Regions from separate parts of the Salipiger abyssi genome, predicted to be linked through region 1. Evidence: riboswitches for the same ligand, from Rfam matches in the RefSeq annotation. Region 1 holds a riboswitch; each other region holds the start of a gene.
The links. Region 1 has a riboswitch for cobalamin ahead of Ga0080574_RS07430 (DUF1636 family protein). Riboswitches for the same ligand answer to the same signal wherever they lie in the genome.

Region 1 (4,004 bases):
CTGCTCAAGACGAAATATCCCTCGATCGACAATGTCTACGCCAACTACCAGCCGCTGTTCCTGATCGACCAGATGATCTCGGTCTGCGACTTCGAAGGCCTGCCCTACAAGATGACGCCCGAGCTGGTGGATCGCGCCTGGGCGAACATGTTCGTGCGCGACGAGACGATCGTGAAATAACGCGGCGCCGGCGCTGCCGCGCCGCGCGCCCCTGTTCACTGGATCGACAGGTCGAGCTCGTATGCCACGGTCTTGCCGGCGTCCTGGTCATTGCCCATGAGATAGACGCGAATGGTGTAAGTGCCCTTCTCGGGCAATTCGACCGTCGTCGCGTTGCCGTTGATCGAGCTGTTATAAATCGCCACGTTGTCGCTGCCGGGCGGCAGGATGTTGAAATAGGCCGAGCCGGAACTGTCGAGCTCGACGAACATCTCCTGCCCCTGCCCGGCGCCCAGCCTGTAATCGTGGTAATCGTGCCCCGTCACCTCGCCGCCGACATGCGTGCCGTACTGCCCTTTCGGGAAATGCACATCGCTGACCATCTGCGCCGCCGCCAGCGCCGGCCATGCCGTAACCAGCGCCATGCCGAGCGCCAAAGACCTGATATTGCGTTTCATCCTGTCTCCTCCCCTTCCGTTTCGGAAGCCGATCATACCCCGTTTCGGCGCCGTCACGAACGAAAATCATCGGCACGTATCGGGACGAGCAGCACCTCTGGCGACTGGCGGCGTTTTGGCGCGGAAACCCGCATTTTTCCGCTTGACGGTTCGCCCCCGCTATCATACCCACCGCTCCACGGTTTGGCGGAGTAGCTCAGTTGGTTAGAGCAGCGGAATCATAATCCGCGTGTCGGGGGTTCAAGTCCCTCCTCCGCTACCATTTCCCCCCCGAAAATCTTTGTTCGCGAGCTTCGCAAGTCGCGCTGTCCGGCGCCAAGTCGGTCAAATCGCCTTTTGCGGACGCGATCACGCTTGCCCGATGCCCGTGCTCGCGCCGACACCCGGATGCCGCAACCATGCCGCAGGTGTCCACAGACCCCACCGGCTTGACAATGCGGCGCAATCGGGCGCAACTGCCGGCACGCTGGTGCCTGTGAGAACAGGTGAAAAGGGAATGTGCCAGCCCGGGCAACCGGGTCAAGCACAGCCGCCCCCGCGACCGTGACCGGAGAGGTCGCCCAAAGCCACTGGCATCGTGCCGGGAAGGATGGGCAACCGCAGGAGAGGCCGAAAGGCGCTCTGAAATCCGCAAGCCGGGAGACCTGCCAGCGTAAGACGACTTGCAACCGGACGGGGTGTTCCGGTGTCGGGAACGCTGTTCGCGAACGGACTCCTCCCGCCATCTGACCCGCGTCCCATGATACATGGGACCGAACAACATGACAGACGCGGCCCTATCGCCGCCCGCGCAGACCGAGCTGCTGGTCTGCATCAAATGCCGCCGTGGCGGCGCGGCGCCGGCGGATGCGCGCCGGCCCGGACGCCGGCTCTATGACAGGCTGAGCGACGCAACGCTGCCCGAGGGCGTCACGCTGCGCGCCGTCGACTGCATGCAGAACTGCGATCACGGTTGCAGCGTCGCCCTGCGCGGCGGCACGCGCTGGACCTATCTCTACGGCAATCTCGACGAGGGCGGCCCGCTGGAGCCGCTGCTCGACGGGCTGGAGCGCTACCACGCCACGGCTGACGGGCTGATCCCCTGGCGCCAGCGTCCGGAGCATTTCAAGCGCAACTGCATCGCCCGCATTCCCCCCGCCGTCTTTTCCGATCCGCTTCAGGAGGCCGACCAATGAGCAATCTCGCAAAACTCCCCGTCACCGTCATCACCGGCTTTCTCGGCTCGGGCAAGACCACGCTCGTGCGCGAGCTGATGCGCAACCCCGGCGGCAAGCGGCTCGCCGTGGTGGTCAACGAATTCGGCGATGTCGGCGTCGATGGCGAGATCCTCAAGAGCTGCGCCATCCCCGACTGCCCGGCGGAGAACATCATGGAACTGGCCAATGGCTGCATCTGCTGCACCGTGGCCGACGACTTCATCCCCACCATCGAGGCGCTGATGGCGCTCGACCCGCGCCCCGATCACATCCTGATCGAGACCAGCGGGCTGGCGCTGCCGAAGCCGCTGCTCAAGGCTTTCGACTGGCCCGATATCCGCTCGCGCATCACCGTGGACGGGGTGATCGCGCTGGCCGATGCCGAGGCGGTGGCGGCGGGGCGCTTTGCGCCGGATGTGGCACGGGTCGATGCCCAGCGCGCCGCCGATGACAGTCTCGACCACGAGACCCCGCTTTCGGAGGTGTTCGAGGATCAGATCTCCTGCGCCGATATCGTGCTGCTGACCAAGCCCGACCTCGCCGGCCCCGAAGGCGTGGCGCAGGCCAAGGCGGTGATCGCCGCCGAGGCGCCGCGCCCGATCCCGGTGGTCGAGGTGGCCGAGGGCGTGGTCGATCCGCGGGTGATCCTGGGGCTGGAGGCCGCCGCCGAAGACGACATGGACGCCAGGCCCAGCCATCACGACGGCGCCGCGCCCCACGACCATGACGATTTCGATTCGGTGGTGGTGGAGATCCCCGAGCTGGCCGATCCGGCGGCGCTGGTCGGCGCCATCGAAACCCTGGCGCGGGAACGCAACGTCCTGCGCGTCAAGGGTTATGCTGCGGTCGCGGGCAAGCCCATGCGGCTGCTGGTGCAGGCGGTGGGCGCGCGTGTGCGTCACCAGTACGACCGCCCCTGGGGGTCAGACGAGCCGCGCCGGGGCCAGCTTGTGGTGATCGCAGAGCATGACGATATCGACCCGGCGGCGATCTCCGCCGTGCTGGGCGCGATCTCCGAAGCGGCGGAATGACCTGAGGGCGCCGGGGGCCTCCCCCCCCGGCGCGACCGGAGCCAGCGATGCACATCCTCTTTCGCGAAAGCCACGGGCTCGAAGAAACCGAGACCCCGACCGACCTGGGCCAGAGCCCGGCGGATCTGGTGGTGCTGTCCTTCTCCGACAGCGATCTCGGCGCCTTTGCCGGCGCCTGGCATCGCGGCGGCGGGCGCGAGGGACGGCTGCCGACGCTGCGGCTGGCAAGTCTTGCGGCGCTGAAACATCCGCTCTCGGTCGACACCTATGTCGAGCAGACGCTGGAGGGCGCCAAGGGCATCCTGATCCGGCTGATCGGCGGCATGCCCTACTGGGCCTACGGGCTGCAACAGGTGCGCGCGCTGGCCGAGCGCAGGGGCATCGCGCTGGCGGTGCTGCCCGCCGACGGACGCCCCGATCCGCGCCTCGATGCGCAGTCCACCGTGCCGGTCTCGACCCTGCGGCGCCTCGCCCAGCTCTGCGATGCGGGCGGCGTGGTGGCGGCGCAGGCGGCACTGGCGCAGCTCGCGCTGGCGGCGGGGCTCTATGCCGGGCCGGTGCGCGGCGCCAAACATGTGCCCGAGGTCGGCGCCTGGCTGCCCGAACACGGGGTCTGCTGCCCGCTGCTCCTGCCCGCGCGCGCCGAAAGCGACAACGCGCCGCGCGTGCTGCTGGTCTTTTACCGCTCCTATCTCGTCGCCGACGATCTCGCGCCGCTGGAGACGCTGGCGGCGGCGTTCCGGGCGCGCGGCTATGGTGTGATGGGGCTTTTCGCGCCCTCGCTCAAATCGCCCGACGCGGCGGGCTGGCTGCGCCGGCAGGTGGCGCAGCTCGCTCCCGATGCCATCGTCAACGCCACCGCCTTTTCCGGCATCGGCAGCACGGGCAGCTCGCCGCTCGACGCCGGTGGCGTGCCGGTGTTTCAGGTGGCGCTGGCGACCTCCGACCGCAAGGCCTGGTCGGAGGCGGCGCGCGGTCTCTCGCCCGCCGATCTCGCCATGCATGTGGTGCTGCCCGAGGTCGATGGGCGGCTGAGCGGCGGCGTGATCTCCTTCAAGGAGCCCGCCCCCCGCGACCCGGATCTGCAATTCTCCCGGCAGGCGCACCGCCCCGCGCCCGAACGTGTGGCGGCGACGGTCAACCGTGTCGATGGCTGGCTG
Region 2 (4,004 bases), 1.9 Mb from region 1:
GGGGCTGGGCGCAGCCCTGCTGGAAGAGATCCGCTACGATGAGGACGGGCAGCTGCTGACCGCGACAATGGCGGATTACCTGGTGCCGATGGCCTCCGATGTGCCGGATATCCAGGTCTCGCATGTGACCTCTGGCACCGCCGAGGGCGTGCTCGGGGCCAAGGGCGTGGGGGAGGCCGGCGTTGCGGGGGCATCCGGAGCGGTCCTGAATGCGGTGAACGATGCGCTTGGGCCTTTGGGAGCGACGGTTCGACGGCTGCCGATTGCGCCGCGCACCGTGCTTGCTGCGCTCGGGGGCGCGGCGCCATTGACGGCTGCGAAGACGTCGGGGAGTGGCAGGTGAATAAGACCGTTGTTCTGATCGCGACCGGAGGCACCATTGCGTCTACGGAGGACGCCGCGGAGGGGGCCGTTAATGCGAACCTGTCCGGTCACGATTTGCTCGCCCGCCTGCACAGCAGACCGGAGGGCATTTCGGTTCGGGAGGAGGCATTTGGCGCCCTGGGCAGCTATGCGCTCGATCTCGGTATGGCCCATCGCCTGTGCCGACGCATTGCCGCGATACTTGAAAACCCGGAAGTGGTTGGCGTCGTGGTCACCCACGGCACAGACACCATGGAAGAGAGCGCCTATCTCTCCGACATTCTCGTGACGTCCGAAAAGCCGGTCGTTTTCACCGGTGCACAGAGACATGCAGGTGAACCGGACACCGACGGCCCGAGAAACATCGCCGATGCCATTCGCTGTGCGGCAAGCGATGCCCTGCGTGGCATCGGCACCGTTGTGCTGTTCGAAGGCGATATCCATGCGGCCCGCGAGGTGAGCAAGACCCACACGTCGCGCGTCGATGCGTTCCGGTCGGCCGGGCTCGGCAAGCTGGGGGAGGTCGATGGCGGTGAGGTCTATCTCTATCGCCGCCCGACCCAGCGGGTACATGTTGCCACAAAACGGCTGGAAAGCCGCGTCGAGCTGATGCTGCTGGGTCTTGGGAGCTCTCCCGAATATCTTGATTTCTGTCTTCAGAGCGGGGTCAAGGCCGTGGTCCTCGCCGCTTTCGGCCGTGGAAATGCGCCCCGCGGCTTTGCAGATGCGGTGCGCCGGCTGAGCACGCACAATATCCCCGTCATCGTGGCGTCGCGCTGTCCCGAAGGGCGCACGTTGCCGGTATACGGGCGAGATTCGGGCGGCTGTTCCCTCGCCGCTGCGGGCGCATATTTCTCCGGGAGCCTGTCGCCCATCAAGGCACGCCTGCTGATGAGCGCTCTTCTGGGGGCTGGCCTGACGGCAGCCGAGTTGACTGCAAAAATTCGCGGAGCAGGGGCAAGCTAGGTGTCTTATCCTGGATGCGTGTCAGGGCGGCCCCCGTTGGGCTGCGACGCGCGATGTCGTTGCATAGCGGCTGACATGAGATGTGGTTTCGCAAGAGGTTGTTCGCAGCGGCGTCCCGGGGGGAGGCCTTTGAGCGCGAAGTGTCGTCTTGATCGGTCGAATAGCGGACCAGATCGGTGTCGCGTGCATTCGATGACGGGTGTGCAAAGGCCGCAGGCCCCTTCGGTCAGAAGGGGCTGGATGGAGTTTTCTGCCTGGCTCTTGGTCTCGTTTGTGCCGGGGCGCATGTGGCGTGGCGGATCGCGTCAACGCTTGCCTGCGGCTACGTTGCGGGCCAGCCGTTTTCATGAATCACGCTTTCGAGTTCCAGCCTCTTGCGCCAGCCGCGGGCTTCGAGCTCCGGCGTCGTGTAGAGTTCATCGACATATCCGGCACAAAGGTAAGCAACGATTTCAACGTGATCCGGGATGCCCAGCAGGCCGCGAAGATCCTCCGGTCGAAAGATCGAAACCCAGCCGATCCCCACGCCTTCCGCACGGGCGGCCAGCCAGAGGTTCTGGACGGCGCAGACCGTCGAATAGAGATCCATGTCGCTGTTATGGGTCCGGCCCAGTACGACCTTCCCGCCACGGGTCCGGTCGCAGGTCACGCAGATGTTTAGCGGAGAGGTCAGGATGCCTTCGAGCTTCAGCGACCGGTAAAGCGCCTTGCGGTCTCCGTCGAACAGTTCTTCCGCCTCGGCATTGGCGCGGAGAAAGGCGGCATGCACGCAGGCGCGCAGCTCCGGGTCGCGGATCAGCAGGAAATCCCATGGCTGCATGAAGCCGACCGACGGCGCGGCATGCGCGGCCGCGAGAATGCGCCAAAGGGCGTCGGGATCGACCGGATCGGGCCGGAACTCGTTCCGAACGTCGCGGCGGGCATTGATGATATCGTAAAGCGCCTGACGTTCCTGTTCGTCAAACCGGCGGGCGGGCTGCGGAAGCACAGTTCTGGCGGACGGATCGGGGGGCATATCGGGCCTCGCATATTTCAAAGCGCCACGGGCTCCACCCCGAGGCGCAATGACACCAGGCCGGTCTTCTGGCTCCGGATCCTCTCGTCCTGGCGCCTTCCCGGGCGTTGCCCAGTGGCTTCTGCCAAACGATCCCCGATACAGCGGCGGGCCCGCGCCGGATTTGCACCGGCTTCCCGATTCTCCCCCAAGGGGGCACCTGATGATGTCCTTATCTCGCGACTGTGCGCGGCACGCAAACGGACATTCAATCTCGAACGGTATGCAGATAGCTCGGGGCCGGGTGTGGCAGCGCCCGGTGCTCAGCGCGACTGACCACTATCGGTCGGAAAGAGCGGCGATGCCGCACCCTGAAACCATACCGACCGCCGCAGAGCGATCAGTCAGCTTCGAGCCCACTTACGACCTTGGTTCCGCCAAGTGGATGGCCCCGACGCTCAGCCGTGCTCTGACCTGCGTGGCAATCGGTCGTGAACTCTCTTGTGGCAGGCGCATGTCGATAACCACAAAGGCCGGTGCTGACCCTGTTTGTGAAAAACGGCACGGCCGAGCCGTGCCGTAAATCAGCCCTGTTCGGCCACCCTTGGAAGCCGGATTCAGGTGCGCAGCGCGCGCCTAGAGTTGATCCCCGGTCTCTTTCGATACCCGGGATTTCAGCAGTGTGAACAGCGGGGTCTGGGACAGGAGGATCACGATGCAGACCAGCAGCAGCGTCAGCGACAGCGGGCTGGTCAAGATGCCCGCGAAGAAGGCGCCGAGGTCTTCGCGCTCGGAGATGATCGCCCGGCGCCAGTTGTCGTCGAGCAGCCGCGACAGGATCACACCCAGGATCACCGGCCCCAGCGGATAGCCGTAATGCCGCATGAAATAACCGAAGACGCCAAAGCCCAGCATCCAGTAGACATCTGTGACCGAGTTGTTGACCGCATAGGCGCCCACCACCGACAGCAGCATGATGAGCGGGATCAGCACCGCGCGCGGCATCTCGACGATCTTGGTGAAGAGTTTGATGCCGGTCAGGCCGCAGATCAGGATAAAGACATTGGCGGTCAGCAGCGCGCCGACGATGAACCAGAACATCTGCGGTTGATCGACCATGAGCATCGGGCCGGGGTTCAGCCCGTGGATGAAAAGCGCCCCGATCATGATCGCGGTCACCGCGTCGCCGGGGATGCCCAGCGTCATCATCGGCACGAAGGCCCCGCCCACCGCGGCATTGTTCGCCGTCTCGGGCGCCACCAGCCCTTCCATGGCACCGGTGCCGAAGGGGCGTGTCGGCTTTTTCGTCACGCGCTTGGCGTGGTCGTAGGCCATGAGCGCCGCGATGTCGCCGCCGGTGCCGGGTAGGGCGCCGATGATGACGCCGATCGACGAGGTTTGCAGCGACAGCGGCAGATATTTCCGCACGGTGGACCAGGACGGTATGATGCGGTCGATCTTCTGACGCATCGCGTCGGCGCCGACATGGTGGAGTTGCAGCAGCGCTTCGGAGATGCCGAACATGCCGATCATCACCGCGATGAAGGAGATGCCGCCCTCCATGATCTGAAAATCGAAGGTGAAGCGTTCGGCAAAGGTCAGCGGGTCGCGGCCCACCGCGCCGATGGCGATGCCGAGCGCGCCGGCGAAGATGCCCTTGAGCAGGCTGCCGGCGGAAAGC
Region 3 (4,004 bases), 1.9 Mb from region 1:
AGCGTTCGAAGAGCGCCCGCACCGTGTCGGTCTCCGGCAGCCAGTTGCGCTCGACATATTTGTCGAAGAACGAGCCGTCGGCATATTTCGACGCCTCGAACCCGGCAAAGCTGCGGCCCCGCTCCCTGGCCAGCGCATTCGACGCGCGCAGGCAGTGATAGAGCACGGTGGCGAAATAGATATTGGTAAAGTCGATCCCCTCGGGCGAGCCGTAATGGATCCGCTCGCGCGCAAGGAAGCCGTGCAGGTTCATCTGGCCGAGCCCGATGGCATGGCTCTCGTCATTGCCGCGCCGCACCGAGGGCACTGAGTCGATCGACGACATCTCGGAAACCGCGTTCAGCGCCCGCACCGCGGTGCCGACCGTGGCGCCGAGATCGCCGCCATCCATCGCCTTGGCGATATTGAGCGAGCCGAGATTGCAGGAGATATCCGTGCCCAGATGCTTGTAGCCGAGATCGTCGTTGAATTCCGACGCCTCGTTGACCTGAAGGATCTCGGAGCAGAGGTTCGACATGGAGATGCGCCCGGCCACCGGGTTCTCGCGGTTCACCGTGTCCTCGAACATGATATAGGGATAGCCGCTCTCGAACTGGATCTCGGCGATGGTCTGGAAGAACGCCCGCGCGTTGATCTTTTTCTTGCGGATCTTGGGGTTATCCACCATCTCGTGATATTTCTCGCTGACCGAGATCTCCGAGAACGCCTTGCCATAGACGCGCTCCACGTCATGCGGCGAGAACAGGTACATGTCGTCGTTCTTCTTCGCCAGCTCGAAGGTGATGTCGGGGATCACCACGCCGAGGCTCAGCGTCTTGATACGGATCTTTTCGTCGGCATTCTCGCGCTTGGTGTCGAGGAACCGCAGAATGTCCGGGTGGTGGGCATTGAGATAGACCGCCCCCGCGCCCTGCCGCGCGCCGAGCTGGTTGGCGTAGCTGAAGGAATCCTCAAGCAGCTTCATCACCGGGATGACGCCCGAGGACTGGTTCTCGATGCCTTTGATCGCCGCGCCGTGCTCGCGGATATTGGTCAGCATCAGCGCCACGCCGCCGCCGCGCTTCGACAGTTGCAGCGCAGAGTTGATGCCGCGCCCGATGCTTTCCATATTGTCTTCGAGCCGCAGCAGGAAACACGAGATCAGCTCGCCGCGCTGCGCCTTGCCGGCATTGAGGAACGTGGGCGTCGCGGGCTGGAACCGGCCGCCCAGCATCTCGCGCATGAGCTGCATCGACAGCGCCTCGTCGCCGCGTGCCAGCGTCAGGGCGACCATCACCACCCGGTCCTCGAACCGCTCCAGATAGCGTTTCCCGTCGCGGGTCTTCAGCGTGTAGCTGGTGTAATATTTGAACGCGCCGAGGAAGGTCGGAAAGCGGAACTTGATCTTGTAGGCCGCATCCCAGATCTTTGCCAGGAAGGCGTCGTCATACTGGCCCAGCACATGGGCCTCGTAGTAGCCCTCATCGACCAGATAGCGCAGCTTTTCCTCAAGCGAGTGAAAGAACACCGTGTTCTGGTTCACATGCTGGAGGAAATACTGCCGCGCGGCCATGCGGTCGGCGTCGAAGCGGATCTTCCCCTCGTCGTCATAGAGGTTCAGCATCGCGTTCAGCGCGTGGTAATCCAGACCCTGCCATTCCGCCGGCACCGCCTTGGCGGGGGCTGCGTCGTTCAGATCGCGGTCGAGAAGTGCGTCTTCCAAAACCTGTCCAGTCCTTCTCTGACACGGGCGATGTCGGTCTCTGTGCCGGCCAGCTCGAACCGGTAGAGAACGGGGACGCCGCATTTCTGCGCCACCACATCGCCCGCCAGGGCGAACAACGCCCCGAAATTGCGGTTGCCGCCGGCGATCACGCCGCGGAGATGCTGCCTCGTGTCCGGATCGTTGAGGAACCGGATCACCTGTTTATGAACCGCCCCCCGGCCCCGCCCATCGGCATAGCTGGGCGTCACCAGGACAAAGGGCGCGCGCGGGGCGGGCATGTCGTCCTCGGAGGATACGGGGATACGCTGCGCCGTCAGCCCGAGCCGGGAGACGAAGCGCTGCGTGTTGCCCGAGCGCGAGGAGAAATAGACCAGCCCGCCCATGCTGTGCTCTCCGAGTCGCGCTCAGCTCAGCGCGCTGATCTTGTCGGGGCGGAAGCCGGCCCAGTGATCGTCACCCGCCATCACCACCGGCGCCTGACGATAGCCGAGCTCGGTCACCCGCGCCATCGCATCGGCATCTTCGGTGAGGTCGATCAGGTCGAAGGCGATGCCCTTGGCGGCCAGCGCACGGGTGGTGGCGGTGCATTGCACGCAGGCGGGTTTGGAGTAAACGGTGATGCTCATCGGGTGTCCCTTGTCTGTCGTCTGCCTGTTGGCGGGCGCCGGCAAGGGAGACGCGGACAGGCGCGGAAACCCGCGCCAATCACTGCTCCCGGACCCACCGCCCAGTGTCGTGTCGTCGTCCTGGCAGGTCTCCTGGCTCACGGCTCAAGCGCCTCGGCCCGCCTTCCCAACGCCGAAACGCCAGTGGGGATGGGCTTTGACTTACCGCTTACAGTTGCGGGGGCAGCGTCGGTGTTTCACCGGACTTCCCTTTTCACCCGCACCGAAACGCGGGCACCAAGACTACAGGATATTGATCACAGGGATGTGGCGCCGTCAATATATAGCGGCCCATCTCACGTCATGCCGCCACGTCCGGCAAGGCCCGATCGCGCCTTCTGTGCCTGCATTTTCAGCCCCAAACAGGCGGGCGAAGCGCGGCTTGAAAGTTTTTCATGATAACAATGATAATTATGAAATGGCTTTGAGGGGGGAATGCCGGTAAGCGGAGGGCCTTTAAGGACCAAAAGGAAGTCATCCGCATGTCCCGTCCCGAGCCGCAGCGCGCGCCCGTCTTTGACCGTCTCTACGATGCCGCCCGCGACCGCATTCTCATCCTCGACGGCGCCATGGGCACGCAGATCCAGAAACTCGGCCTGTCCGAGGGCGATTTCCAGGGCTGCGGCGGCGGCGCCTGTTCCTGCCACCTGCCGCATGACACCGACAAGCCGCAGCAGGGCAACAACGACATCCTGAACCTGACCAAGCCCGAGGCCATCGAAGAGATTCACTATCAATACGCCATGGCCGGCGCGGATATCACCGAGACCAACACCTTTTCCTCCACCACCATCGCCCAGGCCGATTACGGCATGGAGGACGCGATCTACGACCTGAACTTTCAGGGCGCACAGATCGCCCGCCGTGCGATGGACCGGGCCGAGGCCGAGGATGGCCGCCCGCGCTTTGTCGCCGGCGCGCTCGGGCCGACCAACCGCACCGCCTCGATCTCGCCGGACGTGAACAACCCGGGCTTCCGCGCGGTGACATTCGACCAGCTCCGCGAGGCCTATGGCCAGCAGGCGCGCGCGCTGATCGACGGCGGCGCCGATATCCTGCTGATCGAGACGATCTTCGACACGCTGAACGCCAAGGCCGCGATCTTTGCCTGTGAGGAGGTCTTTGCCGAGCGCGGCGAGCGGCTGCCGGTGATGATCTCGGGCACGATCACCGACCTTTCCGGGCGCATGCTCTCGGGCCAGACGCCCACCGCCTTCTGGCATTCGGTGCGCCACGCCAACCCGTTCACCATCGGGCTCAACTGCGCGCTCGGTGCCACCGCGATGCGCCCGCACCTGGCCGAGATCGCCGGCGTCGCCGACACGATGACCTGCGCCTATCCCAATGCCGGCCTGCCCAACGAGATGGGCGAATACGACGAATCGCCCGAGCAGATGGCCGAGCAGATCGAGGGCTTTGCCCGCGAGGGACTGTTGAACATCGTCGGCGGCTGCTGTGGCTCGACCTATGACCATATCCGAGCCATCGCCAAGGCCGTCGAGGGCTACCCCCCGCGCGAGATCCCCGAACAGCCGCCGCTGATGCGGCTTTCCGGGCTGGAGCCCTTTACGCTGACCGAGGACATCCCCTTCGTGAACGTGGGCGAGCGCACCAACGTCACCGGCTCGGCACGG
Region 4 (4,004 bases), 380 kb from region 1:
CGGGGTTTGCGCGTTGGCGTTTCGCGCAGCGCCGCGAGCCGGGCGTCGAAACCGGCCAGAACCTCGGCGGCGCGGGCCTCGCGGCCCAGCAGCGCGCCCATGCGCAGGATGTTCTGCCGCGCGTCCTCGAGCGAGCGGGCGGGGGAGAAGCGTTCGACCCTGTAGCCCAGCTTTTCCAGCATCTGCGTGGCGGCGCGGGCGGTGTAGCTGCCGGCGATCACCAGATCGGGATGCAGCAGCACCACCTCTTCGGCGCTGGCGGTATTGGCGGGCAGCGCCTGCGCCTCTTCGGCCATGGCCGAACTGCGCGGATCCTGGGCAAGCCGCGAGACCGAGACGAGCTGCCCCGGCGCGCCGATCAGCAGCGCAAGCTGATCGGTGCAGACATTGAGCGAGACGACGCGGCCCGGAGCCGCGCCGGCAGCGACCGCCGCCAGACACAGGGCGGCAGCCAGCGCTATGCGCCTAGAAGCTCGCACGGACCCCGAAATACCAGGCACGGTCGGACTGTCCGTAGCCCGGCGCGGTCTGGTAATCCTCGTCGAAGAGGTTCTCGACCCGCAGATAGGCCTGGGCGGTGTCGGTGACGTCATAGGTGAAGGAGGAATTCACCAGCCCGTAATCGTCGAGCCCTTCGCGGTCGGCCTCGTAAAGGCCGTTTACCGAGATGCGGGCGCGGTCGGTGATATCCGCGCTCAGCCCCAGCGCAAAGACATGCTCGGGCACCGAGGCCTGCCAGCCGGAGCTGTCCAGCGACACCGACGAAAAGCTGTCGGTCCAGGTATAGCTGCCGTCGAGCGTCAGGCCCGGGCGCAGCTCATAGGCCCCGGCCAGTTCGATGCCGCGGCGGGTGCTGGTTCCGTCCGCCTGCACATAGGCGTAGCTCGTATAGGAGTAGTCGATGATGTCTTCGGCTTCGATCCAGAACGCGGTGGCGCTCAGCCAGGCGGTATCGCCAAAGCGCTTCTCGACGCCGAGGTCGAAGCTGACCGAGGTCTCCGGGTCGAGCCCGGCATTGCCGGAATAGGCATCGTAGAGCTCGTAGTTGGAGGGTGCGCGATAGCCGGTCGCGAGGTTGGCGCGCAGGCTCAGGTCGGGCCGGGCGCGCCAGACGCCGGAGAGCCGCCCGGTGGTGTGGCCGCCGAATTCCGAGTGATCGTCGTGGCGCAGCGCAAAGCTCAGGTCGATATTCTCGCTCGGCGTGAAGGTGAACTCGGAAAACAGCGAGGTCACCGTGGTCTCCTGATCCTGCGAGCTGCCATAGGGGCCGAAACTCGATGCGCCGGCGATCTTGTCCTCATAGGTCTCGATGCTGCGCTCGGCTCCGACCACCGCGCGGGTGGTGGCACCAAGATCGAAGCCCGCCTGATAGCGGTAGGTCTGGCGCGTGCCCTCGTATTCGAAGCGGAACGGGTAGGGCGTGCCCGTATAGGGCGGCGTGTCGGGCGCAGAGCTGTCGAGCGAGGTGCCGTGCAGGGCGCGGTCGCTCCGGAACCAGGTGGCCGAGATCTCGTGATCGACGCCGCCGGTGGCAAAGGCGAGGGCGGCGCGCAGGCCGGTCTTTTCGCTGTCGACAACATCGTCGGGCGAGCCGTCGAAGACCCGGCCGCTGCTGTTTTCGTCGTAATCGTATTTCGCTTCTTCGTAGAAGCCCGAAAGGCTCAGCTCGGCGGCACCGCCGCCCAGATCGTAATGGCCCGAAAAGCTCAGGCGCCGCGCCTCGTAGCCGTCCTCTTCGTCGTTCTTGTCGTTGGGGTTGGCGGTGCCGTAATTCAGCCCGTCCTCATCCGCCGCGGAAAACCCGTCGGTCGAGACATAGGACAGCGTCACGGCGGTCTCGTGCCCCTCACCGCGATTGTAGAGTGTCGCGGCGCTGCGCAGCGTGTCGTGGCTGCCGTATTCGGCGAAGACATCGGCGCTGAGCCCGTCGCGGCTTGCGCGTTTGGTGGTGATATTGACCACGCCGCCGATCGCCTCGGAACCGAACAGCGCCGATTGCGAGCCGCGCAGGATCTCGATCTGGCTGATATCGCCGGCGGTGAGCCCGCCGAAATCATAGGCCACCTGGGTGGCCGCCGGATCCGACACGTCGATGCCGTCGATGCGCACGGCGATGTTCTGCTGCGACACGCCGCGGATGGTGATCCCGGCATTGGTGCCGAGCGGCCCGTTCGAGCGGATCGAGACGCCGGGCTGGCGGGCGAGGATGTCGATGACCCGGGTGTCGCCGTCGCGCTCCAGATCTTCCTCGGTCAGCACATCCACGCTGACGCCGGTCTGGAGCGGGGTGGTGGCCTCGTAGCCCACATAGATGGTGATCGGCGGCAGTTCATAGGCTGCATTGTCCTGCGCGTGCAGCGGGAGGCTGCCGAGCGCCAGCGCAGAGACGGATCCGAGGATCTTCTTCATGGACGGCGGTCCTTTCCTTGTCGGCCCCTGGGCGGGGCTATGCGGTGATGCTCGCTGGAAAGGCTGGCCCCTCGCGCGAACGGTGCGTCATGTCACCACGAACGGAAGGACCGTTCCCAAGGCGCGCCCCGCGCATGGGGAGGGTGATCACCCTGGCAGGTCTCCTGACTTGCGGGTCACAGCGCCGGTCGGGCCTTCCCGGGCCTGCTCGCCCAGTGGCATGATACCGATGACGCTCGCCGCTCACAGTTGCGGGGGCAGTCGCGGATTTGCACCGCGTTCCCTATTCTCCGGACATCTGGCCCGGAACCAAGGCGCATATCGCATACTTTGCCGGGCGCTATCGCGCAAGGGCCGTGTTGGGCCGCAACACACATCGCGAGCGCGGACAACAGGGCGGAGCCGCTCAAGCTCGACGCCGATGTTTTCTGCGGGCGCCGATGTAGACGGGGGGCCTAGTTCGTGGCGATCAACGCAACGATGACTGATCGAACGCATCGGTAACGACGAGCGGGCGCCGTGTTCCAAGGGGCTCGGGTAGCCGCAAAACACATCGATACAGGGTTTTATTAATGGTGCCCGGGGGCGGAATCGAACCACCGACACGAGGATTTTCAATCCACTGCTCTACCCCTGAGCTACCCGGGCACGGGAGAAGGGCAGCGCCCTTCGGGTGCAGGGGGGATAGCCGAGCGCCGCGCCGGTGTCCAGAGGGTTTTCGACGAAAAAACCGTATCATGCCGAGCTTTGCGCGATCCGGCTTTTCTCCGTCCCGGGGGCAGGGTAGATCTGACCCTATGGCGCGCTCCTTTCTCTCCCTTTCCGCTCTGCTCGACCACGGGTTCGACACCGTGATCGACGTGCGCAGCCCGGCGGAATTCGCCGAGGATCACGTGCCCGGCGCCATCAACCTGCCGGTGCTCGACAATGAGGAACGCGCCCGCGTCGGTACGATCTACAAGCAGGAGAGCCCGTTTCTCGCCCGCAAGCTCGGTGCCGCGCTGGTGTTCCGCAATGCCGCCGCCCATATCGAGGGGCCGCTGGCGCATCACGAGGGCGGCTGGCGACCGCTGGTCTATTGCTGGCGCGGCGGGCAGCGCTCGGGCTCCTTCGCATGGATGCTGCAACAGATCGGCTGGCGTGCCGAGGCGGTGGAGGGCGGCTATCGCACATACAGACGGCTGGTGACGGGGGCGCTTTACGACAGCCCGCTGCCGTATCGGCTGATCCAGCTCGGCGGCTATACCGGCACCGCCAAGACCGCGCTGTTGCCGCGTCTGGCGGCGCGCGGGGTGCAGGTGGTCGATCTGGAGGGGCTGGCGCGGCATCGCGGCTCGTTGCTGGGCGAGATGCCGGGCGGGCAGCCGAGCCAGAAGGGCTTCGAGACCGGGCTGGCGCAGGCGCTGAGCGCGCTCGATCCGGCGCGCCCGGTGCTGGTGGAGGCGGAGAGCAGCAAGATCGGGCAGATCCTGCTGCCGCCCTCGCTCTGGGAGGCGATGAAACAGGCGCCCTGGATCGAGGTCACGGCACCTCTGGACGCGCGGGCGGCGTATCTCGATGCCGCCTATGACGACATCCTCTCGGACGGGGCGCGA

Region 2: linked by a shared signal. The riboswitch ahead of bluB (5,6-dimethylbenzimidazole synthase) and the one ahead of Ga0080574_RS07430 (DUF1636 family protein) in region 1 are both predicted to bind cobalamin.
Region 3: linked by a shared signal. The riboswitch ahead of nrdH (glutaredoxin-like protein NrdH) and the one ahead of Ga0080574_RS07430 (DUF1636 family protein) in region 1 are both predicted to bind cobalamin.
Region 4: linked by a shared signal. The riboswitch ahead of Ga0080574_RS05675 (TonB-dependent receptor plug domain-containing protein) and the one ahead of Ga0080574_RS07430 (DUF1636 family protein) in region 1 are both predicted to bind cobalamin.

Annotation. Positions count from the first base shown of each region.
Region 1 covers NZ_CP015093.1:793,375-797,378, forward strand. The annotation lists gene Ga0080574_RS07415 (DUF8689 domain-containing protein) at 1-180, shown strand, start outside; gene Ga0080574_RS07420 (hypothetical protein) at 216-617, opposite strand; tRNA gene Ga0080574_RS07425 (tRNA-Met) at 803-879, shown strand; cobalamin riboswitch at 1,068-1,283, shown strand; gene Ga0080574_RS07430 (DUF1636 family protein) at 1,379-1,792, shown strand; gene cobW (cobalamin biosynthesis protein CobW) at 1,789-2,844, shown strand; gene cobN (cobaltochelatase subunit CobN) at 2,892-4,004, shown strand, end outside.
Region 2 covers NZ_CP015093.1:2,675,858-2,679,861, forward strand. The annotation lists gene Ga0080574_RS16510 (xanthine dehydrogenase family protein molybdopterin-binding subunit) at 1-343, shown strand, start outside; gene Ga0080574_RS16515 (asparaginase) at 340-1,329, shown strand; gene bluB (5,6-dimethylbenzimidazole synthase) at 1,652-2,344, opposite strand; cobalamin riboswitch at 2,386-2,562, opposite strand; gene Ga0080574_RS16525 (tripartite tricarboxylate transporter permease) at 2,960-4,004, opposite strand, start outside.
Region 3 covers NZ_CP015093.1:3,127,036-3,131,039, reverse strand. The annotation lists gene nrdE (class 1b ribonucleoside-diphosphate reductase subunit alpha) at 1-1,603, opposite strand, end outside; gene nrdI (class Ib ribonucleoside-diphosphate reductase assembly flavoprotein NrdI) at 1,672-2,088, opposite strand; gene nrdH (glutaredoxin-like protein NrdH) at 2,110-2,331, opposite strand; cobalamin riboswitch at 2,437-2,627, opposite strand; gene metH (methionine synthase) at 2,853-4,004, shown strand, end outside.
Region 4 covers NZ_CP015093.1:415,562-419,565, reverse strand. The annotation lists gene Ga0080574_RS05680 (ABC transporter substrate-binding protein) at 1-479, opposite strand, end outside; gene Ga0080574_RS05675 (TonB-dependent receptor plug domain-containing protein) at 466-2,409, opposite strand; cobalamin riboswitch at 2,547-2,738, opposite strand; tRNA gene Ga0080574_RS05670 (tRNA-Phe) at 2,983-3,057, opposite strand; gene mnmH (tRNA 2-selenouridine(34) synthase MnmH) at 3,207-4,004, shown strand, end outside.